3 regions of the Neorhizobium sp. USDA 3394 genome follow, and region 1 is predicted to be linked to each of the others. Evidence: predicted binding sites of a transcription regulator. Region 1 holds the regulator's gene; each other region holds the start of a gene.
The links. The regulator LexA, encoded in region 1, represses DNA repair genes until DNA is damaged. The targets are predictions, from matches to a motif close to TGTTCNNNNTGTGTTCNG.
Positions count from the first base shown of each region.

Region 2: ACZ9EJ_RS12330 (sel1 repeat family protein) is a predicted target of LexA. The motif match lies at 1,564-1,581, and genes of this name have one in related genera.
Region 3: ACZ9EJ_RS06715 (ATP-dependent helicase) is a predicted target of LexA. The motif match lies at 1,606-1,623, and genes of this name have one in related genera.

Region 1 covers NZ_JBWCDU010000001.1:1,942,613-1,945,886, reverse strand. Annotated here, with positions in the region: gene ACZ9EJ_RS09225 (ComEC/Rec2 family competence protein) at 1-1,556, shown strand, start outside; gene lexA (transcriptional repressor LexA) at 1,537-2,256, opposite strand; gene ACZ9EJ_RS09215 (VOC family protein) at 2,457-3,274, shown strand, end outside.
Region 2 covers NZ_JBWCDU010000001.1:2,547,614-2,550,887, reverse strand. Annotated here, with positions in the region: gene ACZ9EJ_RS12345 (hypothetical protein) at 1-15, opposite strand, end outside; gene ACZ9EJ_RS12340 (hypothetical protein) at 103-321, opposite strand; gene ACZ9EJ_RS12335 (DUF2147 domain-containing protein) at 895-1,233, opposite strand; gene ACZ9EJ_RS12330 (sel1 repeat family protein) at 1,771-2,037, shown strand; gene ACZ9EJ_RS12325 (pyridoxal phosphate-dependent aminotransferase) at 2,228-3,274, opposite strand, start outside.
Region 3 covers NZ_JBWCDU010000001.1:1,430,961-1,434,234, forward strand. Annotated here, with positions in the region: gene ACZ9EJ_RS06715 (ATP-dependent helicase) at 1-1,566, opposite strand, end outside; gene ACZ9EJ_RS06720 (efflux RND transporter periplasmic adaptor subunit) at 1,844-3,064, shown strand; gene ACZ9EJ_RS06725 (efflux RND transporter permease subunit) at 3,067-3,274, shown strand, end outside.

The DNA of each region.
Region 1 (3,274 bases):
AGGCGCTGCGCCTGTCGGGCCTCGCCCATATCGTCGCCATTTCCGGGCTGAACATGGCGCTGGCCGCCGGCATCTTCTTTGTCGGCGTGCGCACCGTGCTTTCCGTCTTCACGGGCTTCGCCCAGGCCTATCCGGTCAAGAAGATCGCCGCATTCGGCGCGCTGATGATGGCGACGGCCTACTACCTGATCTCCGGTTTCGGCGTTTCCGCCGAGCGGGCCTATATCATGATGGCGATCATGCTGGTCGCCGTGCTTTTCGATCGCCCGTCGATCAGCCTGCGCAATGTCGCGCTGTCCGCTTTGGTCATCATCGCCATGTCGCCCTCGGAAATACTGGGACCGAGCTTCCAGATGTCGTTTGCCGCCACCGCTGCCCTGGTCGCCGGCTACGCGCTCTGGAAACACAGGGCGGAACGCCGTGATCCCGAACCTCTGCCATTCCGTCACCCTGTGGTGACGCCGCTGTTGGCGTCCTGGAATTTCGCGGCCGGCGTCTTCGTGACCTCGCTGATCGGCGGCATCTCGACGGCGATGTTCTCGGTCGAGCATTTCCACCGTATCGCCACCTACGGCCTTGCCGCCAACCTCGCCGCCATGCCGATCATCTCCTTCGTGGTCATGCCGGCGGGGCTGGCCGGCATGCTGCTGATGCCGTTCGGCCTCGATGCTCCCTTCATGAAGCTCATGGGCCTCGGCCTGGAGTGGGTGATCGCCATTGCCAAACACATCGCGGCCTGGGGCGGCGATGTCGGCACAGGGCGGCAGCATCCCTGGTTCCTGGCCGTCGCGACGGCAGGGTTTCTGCTGCTGACGCTGCTGAGGACGAGACTGAGACTGATAGGCCTACCGCTGATGGCGACCGCTCTGCTGCTTTCCTGGCAGGAGCGGTCGATGCCCCTCCCGGACATCCTGATCTCGGAAGACGGGACGATGGTCGCACTTGTCGATGGAGAAGGGGTCGCCACCAATCGCGCCCGCCCGCCCGACTTTGTCTACGACCAATGGAAGAGGGCACTTCTGCTCGGCGATCCCACCAAGCCCGAAATGTCGCCACCCAGGGACAAGCCTCCCGACGAGAGGCCACCCGACGACAAGCCTCCCGGCGAGAAAACCAACGGGCGCCGCGAACTGACACCGCAGGAACTCGAAACGGCAAAATCGAGTATAAAACAGGCGCCTGCCGGCCGCTTCACCTGTGAGCCGACCGCCTGGTGTGCGGCAGGCACCGGCAAGGGCATCGTCATCGCTGTCGAGGATAGCCGTTATGCAGGCGCCGCCTGCGATGCCGCCAATCTTGTCATTGCGCCGCGTGCCCGCTTCGACCAATGCCGGTCCGGCGCCCTGATGATCAATGGTGCCACGCTTCGCAAGGCGGGCGCCCTGGAGATTTTCCTCAACGGCGCGACCGACATTCGGCGCTGGCAGGCCCGTGCGGCCATGGCGGGCGCAGACCGTCCCTGGAGCAGGCACCGCCACTATGATTGGCGAAGCCAGGCGTTCGACAGATCGTTGCCGGAACCGCTCCGGCGGATGATCAATGATAACGGCGGATGAGACCGACGAGCTTGCCCTGGATTTTCACCCGGTCCGGCCCGAAGATGCGGGTTTCGTAGGCGGGGTTGGCGGCCTCGAGGGCGATCGATGCGCCGCGGCGGCGGAAGCGCTTCAGCGTCGCTTCCTCGTCGTCCACCAGCGCCACAACGATATCGCCCGGATTGGCCGTATTGCTGTTGCGGATGATCACGGTGTCGCCGTCCAGGATGCCGGCCTCGATCATCGAATCGCCCTTGACCTCGAGCGCATAATGTTCGCCTGAACCGATCATCTCGGCTGGCACCGCGATGTCATGCGTGTTGTTCTGGATCGCCGAGATCGGCACGCCGGCGGCGATGCGGCCCATGACCGGAACGGTCGTGGCGTTCGAAGAGTCGTCGTTGGCGGCGGGTTTCTGAGGCGCCGCGACCGGCTGCGGTTTGCCGAGGCTGCCCTCGATGACGCTTGGCGAAAAACCGCGCCGCGGCTGCATGCTCGGCGAATAGGCTTCCGGCAGCTTGATGACTTCGAGCGCCCGGGCCCGGTTCGGCAGGCGGCGGATGAAGCCGCGTTCCTCAAGTGCCGTGATCAGGCGGTGGATGCCGGACTTGGATGCGAGGTCGAGAGCGTCCTTCATTTCGTCGAATGACGGCGGGACGCCGGATTCCTTCATGCGTTCGTGAATGAACAGAAGCAATTCCTGTTGTTTGCGCGTGAGCATCTTTTGGCACCCTCAGAGTCGGAAACAAATCCAGAACAGACACTATATGTTCCATATGTGTTCCGCAAGTCCCTAAATTTTCGTGAAGTATGATGATTTTTTCTTCATAGATGCGTGCCAGATATCTCGTGTCTCACCACTTGCGCGGCGCGAGCCCGCTGCCAAAGTAGCTATGCGATTCCAATCCCGGGGGCCCTCGCGTGAACGCAAGACCGATCGATCATCTCGTGCTGCCGGTGGCGGGACTTACCGCTGCGCGTTCCCGGCTCACGAAGCTCGGTTTTACAGTTGCGCCCGACGCTTTTCATCCTTTCGGCACAGCCAATGCTTGTGTGTTCTTCTCGGATGGCAGCTATCTGGAGCCGCTGGCCCTTGCCAATCGCCGCCATGCGAGCGCTGCCGCCAAGCGCGGCAACGTTTTTACCGCACGCGATCTGGCCTTCCGCGGGGCACGCGACAGGCAGGGCTTCTCGGGGCTCGTTGTCGCCACGGGCGACGCGATGGCCGATCACGCGCGTTTCAAAATGCGTGGCGTCTCGGCAGGCGACGTGCTGGAATTTTCCCGCGGGATGACCTTGCCCGACGGCTCCGAAACCGAGGCGAGCTTCCGGCTGGCTTTTGCGGCAGATGACCGGGCACCCGACTTCCTGATGTTTTCCTGCCAGCGCATCAACCCTCTGCCGGCCGATCGCGGCGAACTGGAGCGCCATTCCAATGCGGTCTTGGGGCTGGGCGAGATCATTCTGTCGGCATCGGCGCCCTCCGATTTCTCAGCCCTGGCCGAGCAGGTGCTGATGACAAAGGCCAAGCCGGAGCCTGCATCGCTCGAGCTTGCCGCGGCCAATGCCCGCATTCGCATCCTGCAGGATCACGAACTCGAAGCGGAATTCGCCCTTCCGTCGACGCCGGGCGCCGAAGGCCTGCGCGGCCGGGCGATCATCTTCAAGACGGCCGATCTTGCCGTGACAGAGATCACCCTTGCTGCTAATGACGTCGCATTCGTCCGCCGGGAGGGCCG
Region 2 (3,274 bases), 610 kb from region 1:
AGTGATCTTGGTCATGGTGGTAGTCCCTTCAGAGTGTTCCGCGGCTTTCAGTTTGCGACCAGGCCTGCGGATGGTTGTTTCGGTATCTTGAATGAGCTGCGATTAGTTCGGGCGGTTTGCACCGTCGAAATAGTCACCGCTGTTGACGTCTGCCTGGATCTGGTTCTGTTGATCTTGCGCAATGCTGCCGGTCTGAACGTGGTCGACAGTAGCGGAAGCCTTGGAGGCGCCTTCATAATAGTCGCCTTCGGCAAGAGCGGCGGAAGCGAACGAGGCCGAAGCGATCAGGGCTGCGGCGATAGCGGAAGTGATCTTGGTCATTGTCTTTATCCTTGGGTTATGTTCGGTTCGGTCTTGGGTTCGAACCGGAGTGAATTTCTGTTTGCGATGCTGATATCGGACCGATCGGTTCGATCCGAAAGCCCCCTATTTCGGCGACTGCTGTCAATGAAATGTTGACAACGAAAGCCGCCCGGGAAAATTGCACGCGAAAAGTGTATGTCGCGACAATTTTGCGACAACTGCCATGGATAAATCGATTAAGTTACCATTTATTAAGATAATTATTCAATGAAATCAGTTAGATGTTCGACTCCGAAAGAATTTACACCGACTGCGTGTGCTTTTCTGCGAATCGTGTCTTTTCCGTGGCTTTTTTGCGGCATAAATTGTGTGCAAGGGGTATTCAAGCTTTTCACAAAACTGTGACATTAGAATTTTGCGATTTTTTACACCCAAAATCGATGCCGTTTCCGTGATCACATTGCCTTTTCTTGATGCGACGCAGCAAAATATTCGGGCACCCTTGACGGTCGGAAACGAAAAATGGCCGTGCCGTTGCCGGCGCGACCATCTCTGCACTTCTTATATAGCGATGATATTTGGGCGACCGGCTTAGAGGCGCGTCCACGTCTGCGACTTGCAAAGGATGGCGAGAACGCAGCCTTTCATCTTGAGCGAATTGCCGTTCACCGAACCGGACCCGCTATAGGTCTTGTCCTCGGCGGGGTCGGTAATCTCGCCGCTATATTCGCCGTCCTTGCCGGAGAGCTTGCCGATCTGCTTGCCCGAATGTTTGCCGGTCTTCAGCGTCACGCAATAGGCGGTGCCGCATTTGCCGATGACCGCGGTCTCGCCGCTGGCGGTCTTCCAATTGCCTTCGATCGGCTCTGCGGCTCGGGCTCCGGTCGCGGCAAGTGCCAGCACTGCAACAAGCATCAGTCTGCGCATCATGATTGTTCTCCTCCTTCGCTTCCGCCGCTGGGCTCTTCGTGAGCAGACAGACAGCGTGGTTTCCTCCAGTTCGCACTCCTCTGTACGAACTTGCGCCGAAATTTATCTTACGCACACGTAAAGGTAAATATGGATCCGGCTGGATATGGGCGGAATTTCAGCGGCTGAAGGGCCGGGGTTTTCCACAGCCCGGGGGCGGGTTCGCCGAACCGAACCGTATTCGTAGTTAGCGTTCGGTTTAAATCCTTTTCTAAACTTTTCGTAAAAATCTCCGCAAAATCCTTAAAATGCAAGGCATCCCATGTTTAACAAAAGCTCAAGTTTACGAAGTGTTTTATCTTTGTTTTCGTTGAATTAATCATGCTTTTTAGGCGTCTTTTGGAAGGTTGGGCGCATAGTGAAGTCATCAAACGAGCGGGAAAAACCGCCGGCCGGAAGGATCGAAACAGCCGCTTGAAGACGGTGATCCGGACGGAGCCCGAAAGGGCAGGAAACAGGGCAGACGACGAACAACAGGCTTTAACAGGGATCAAACCGATGGCACGCTTTGAAATGAACAATTCCGGAATGGCCACCATGGGTGGCGAAACCCGCGCCGACACTTTCTGCGAAATGGGCCTGATGTATGCGACTGGCCGTGGTTGCGACGTCGATCTCGTTTCCGCTCACAAATGGCTCAACATCGCCGCGATCAAGGGCTCCGACCGCGCCGCCGAGTTGCGCGCCGACCTTGCGCAGACGATGAGCAAGATGCAGCTGGCCGCAGCACTCCGCGCCGCTCGCGAATGGATGACCATGCACTGAGCGCCTTCAGGGAGCGCCGTGGTCGACGAATTGACCGGCCCCGCAAGAGGGCCGGCGGGAGAACAATCCAAAAGACAGCACCCAAGAGGGGGTCGGGAGACAGGACGGTCGGGTCTGGACGGGGGCGACCGCCTGAAATTGAGACCGCGACCGGCAGGAACAAGGCCGGCGCGGTCGTTTTCCGTATAGCCTAGAGGCTCTTCAGCACCTTCGGCAGCGCTTCTTCAAACAGCGCCATGTCCGATTCCGGGCCTGTGCTGACGCGGATGCAGCGGTTGAGCTGCGCGACACCCGGCATGCGGATGAAAACCCCGTGCTCCATCAGCCCATCGACGATCGAGCGCGCATAGGCGCCGTCGCGACCGCAATCGATCGCCACGAAGTTGGTGGCAGACGGCAGCGGTTTCAGGCCGTTGGTTTCAGCGATGGCCGCGATCCGGTCCCGCGAGGCCTTGATCTGCCCGATCACCTTGGTGAGGTAGGCCTGGTCCTTCAGCGCCGCGAGTGCCGAGGCGACGCCGATCCGGTTCATGCCGAAATGATTGCGGATCTTGTCGAAGGCCTCGGCCGTTCCGGGTGTCGATATCGCATAACCCACCCGCGAGCCGGCCATGCCGTAGGCCTTCGAGAAGGTCCGGGTGCGAATGATGTTCGGCCGGTCGATCAGGGCGGCGATATCGGGCGTCGCGCCGGCCGGGCCGGTCTCGCAATAGGCCTCGTCGAGGATCATCAGGCAGGTTTCCGGCAGCGCCTTCGCAAACGTAACGATGCTGTCGGCGTCCCACCAGCTTCCCATCGGGTTGTCCGGATTGGCGAAATAGACCAGCGGCGCGTTTTCGCGGCGGACGGCTTCCAACAGCCCGTCGAGGTTTTCGCGGTCCTCGACGTAAGGCACAGTCACCAGCCGGCCGCCATGGCCAGCCACATGGAAGTTGAACGTCGGATAGGCGCCGAACGAGGTGACGACCGGCATGCCCGGCTCGATCACCATCCGCACGATCAGCCCCAGCAGGCTGTCTATGCCTTCGCCGACGGCGATATTGTCAACCTGACAGCCCAGATGCGCGGCGAGCGCCTGCTTCAGCTCGAAATTTTCCGGATCCGCGTATTTCCAGGTGCTCGCCGCCGCAGCGCCGATCGCTTCGATGACGGAAGGTGCAGGGCCGAAGCCGTTTTCATTGGCGCCGATGCGAGCCTTCACCATGAGACCGCGATTGCGCTCGATGGCCTCGGGTCC
Region 3 (3,274 bases), 510 kb from region 1:
GCGGCGGAAATCGGTCACCACGTCGAACAGCGCCTTGCGCGCCTTGGGCTTCAGTTCGTCGGTCTCGATGATGTCGGCGGCGGCCTGCAGCATGGGGATGTCGCGGGCGCGGGCATAGTCGTGCAGGTAGCGCACGGTCGTGTCGCCCAAGCCGCGTTTCGGGGTGTTGATGATCCGCTCGAAGGCAAGGTCGTCGGATGGCTGGCAGACTATGCGGAAATAGGCCATGGCGTCGCGGATCTCGAGCCGCTCGTAGAAGCGCGGGCCGCCGATGACGCGGTAGTTGAGGCCCAATGTCACGAACCGGTCTTCGAATTCGCGCATCTGGAAGGAGGCGCGCACCAGGATCGCCATGTCGTTGAGCTTGTGCTTGCCCCGTTGGAGGTTCTCGATCTCCTCGCCGACGGCGCGCGCTTCCTCTTCCGAATCCCAGGCGGCATGCACCACCACCTTCTCGTCGTCGGGATCGGAGCGGTCGGTGAACAGCGTCTTGCCGAGCCGGCCCTCGTTATGGGCGATCAGGTGGCCGGCGGCGCCGAGGATGTGCTCGGTGGAGCGATAGTTGCGCTCCAGTTTGATCACCTTGGCGCCCGGAAAATCCTTCTCGAAGCGAAGGATGTTGTCGACTTCCGCGCCGCGCCAGCCATAGATCGACTGGTCGTCGTCGCCGACGCAGCAGACGTTCTGGGGAATGTCTTTCGGCCGCTGGGCGAGCAGCCGCAGCCACATGTACTGCGCCGTGTTGGTATCCTGGTACTCGTCGACCAGGATATAGCGGAACTTGCCGTGATATTCCTTCAAGAGGTCCGGGTTCTTGCGGAAGATCGCGATCGGATGCAGCAGAAGGTCGCCGAAATCGCAGGCGTTCAGCGTGCGCAGGCGGTTTTGATAGGCGGCGTAGAGTTCGCGGCCCTTGCCGTTGGCAAACGCGCGCGCGTCGCCCTCGGCAATGTCCGGCGGGGTCAGGCCCTTGTTCTTCCAGGTGTCGATCATGCCGGCGAACTGTTTTGCCGGCCAGCGTTTGTCGTCCAGCCCCTCGGCCTGGATGAGCTGCTTGATCAGCCGCACCACGTCGTCGGTGTCGAGAATGGTGAAGTCGGAGCGAAGGCCCGCCATTTCCGCATGGCGGCGCAGCAGTTTCACGCCGATCGAGTGGAAGGTGCCCATCCAGGGCATGCCCTCGACCGCGCCGCCGACCAGAACGCCAACGCGTTCCTTCATCTCGCGCGCCGCCTTGTTGGTGAAGGTGACGGCAAGGATCTGCGAAGGGAAGGCCCGGCCGCTCGCAAGGATGTGGGCGATGCGGGTGGTCAGCACCCGCGTCTTGCCCGTGCCCGCGCCCGCGAGCACGAGGACAGGGCCGTCGAGCGTCTCGACCGCTTCGCGCTGTTCCGGGTTGAGGCCTGCGAGATAGTCCGGCGCCCGGTTCTGGTCGCGGGCCGCCATGGCGCGCGCCGCGATGCCGAGGCTGCCGTTTCCGGCCGGCTGCGCCAGGGCGGGGGCCTTACGCTGCGCCTGCTGGGGTTCTTCGTCGAAGAACGGAATGTCGTCGAAACTGTTCGTCATGCGGCCAATGTAGTGATTCGGACCTGAAAGACCAGAAAATGTTCTGCTTTCATTCCGACTGTTCACACAAGGCAAGGCCAAATTGTGAAGAGGCCGCCGGTTGCCCACTGCGAAAGCGGCGATTTTAGGAGTATATGTATGCCTCCGATCTAACATATGCGTGAAATTTCGTGAGGTTACATTTTTGTAAGGTTGCCGAACACCCATTGCGTGAGCAGCCGCAAAAAAGGATACTCCCGGGCAATATGGCCTGTTGGTGCCGCCATCGGAGAATTGAATGCGGATTTGGAAACAGCTTCTGCTCTGTCTCGTAGTCCTGGCCGGAGCTCTCGCTCTGTGGGTCTACTTGGTGCCGAGCGCCGGCGGAACCCTGACAAAGATGGGCGTTCCCGGTGAAGTGATCGCCGCCGTCATTCCCAGAACCTCAGCCCAGCCTGCACCTGCTCCAGCGGGTGGTGCCAGCGGCAATGCTGCGGCGCGTCCGCAGGGCGAGGGCGGAGCGCAGAACGGGCAGCGCGGGGCAGGCGGCCAGGGCGGCAACCGGGCGACGCTCGTCGTGACCCAGCCGGTCGCAATCGGCACCGTCAACGACCGCCTGTCGGCGATCGGCAGCGGTCAGGCCATCCAGTCGGTCGTCGTCATGCCCCAGGCTTCCGGTACCGTCAACGAGATCATGGTGACGTCGGGCCAGAAGGTCACCAAGGGCCAGGTTCTCGCCCGCCTCGATGACGAGGAGCAGACGATCGAACGCGACAAGGCGCGCGTGGCGCTGGCCAGTGCCCAGGAAAAATCCGCTTCCTACAAGAACCTGCAGTCGTTCTCGCGGCTTGACGTTTTCGATGCGCAGATCGCCGAACAGGCCGCAAAGCTCGCCCTCTCCACCGCCGAACTCAATCTCAGGCGCCGCGATATCGTCGCCCCGATCGACGGCATTGCCGGCATCGTCGCGGTCAATATCGGCGACAACGTCACCACCCAGACCAATGTCGTGACGCTCGACGACCGCACGGCCATTCTGGTCGACTTCTGGGCGCCGGAGCGTTTCGCGGTGGCGATCGAGCCGGGCCAGCCGGTGGAGGCGAGTTCGATCGCCCGTCCGGGCCAGGTCTTTTCCGGCAAGGTCGAGGCGATCGACAACCGCATCGATCCTGCAAGCCGCACGATGCGCATCCGCGCTCGCGTGGAAAATCCTGGCGACGTGCTGCGCGCCGGCATGGCCTTCAACGTCGGCATGCGCTTTGCAGGCGAAAGATATCCGGCGGTCGACCCGCTGGCCGTCCAGTGGGACGGCGAGGGTTCGTATGTCTGGCAGGTCCGGGACAACAAGTCCGTCAAGACCCGGGTGCGCGTCGTCCAGCGCAACCCCGATGCGGTCCTCGTGGGCGCCGAACTCAAGGATGGCGACAGAATAGTGACCGAAGGTCTGCAGCGTGTGAGGGAAGGGGCGCCGGTGCGGATTTCCGGCGCGCCGGAAACGGCTGAGGTGGCGCGCCAATGAAGATGGAACTCCCAGGCGCTGGCCATGACGAGGAGGGGAAGGCCGAGGCGGAGAAATCCGCGCAGAGCTTTACCGCCCTCTTCGTCCGCCGGCCGATCCTTGCCGCGGTTCTGAACACGCTGCTGGTCGTTGCGGGCCTTGCGGCTCTCGCCGGCGTCGAGGTGCGCGAACTTCCCGACGTCGATCAGCCGGTCATCACGGTGCGCACCA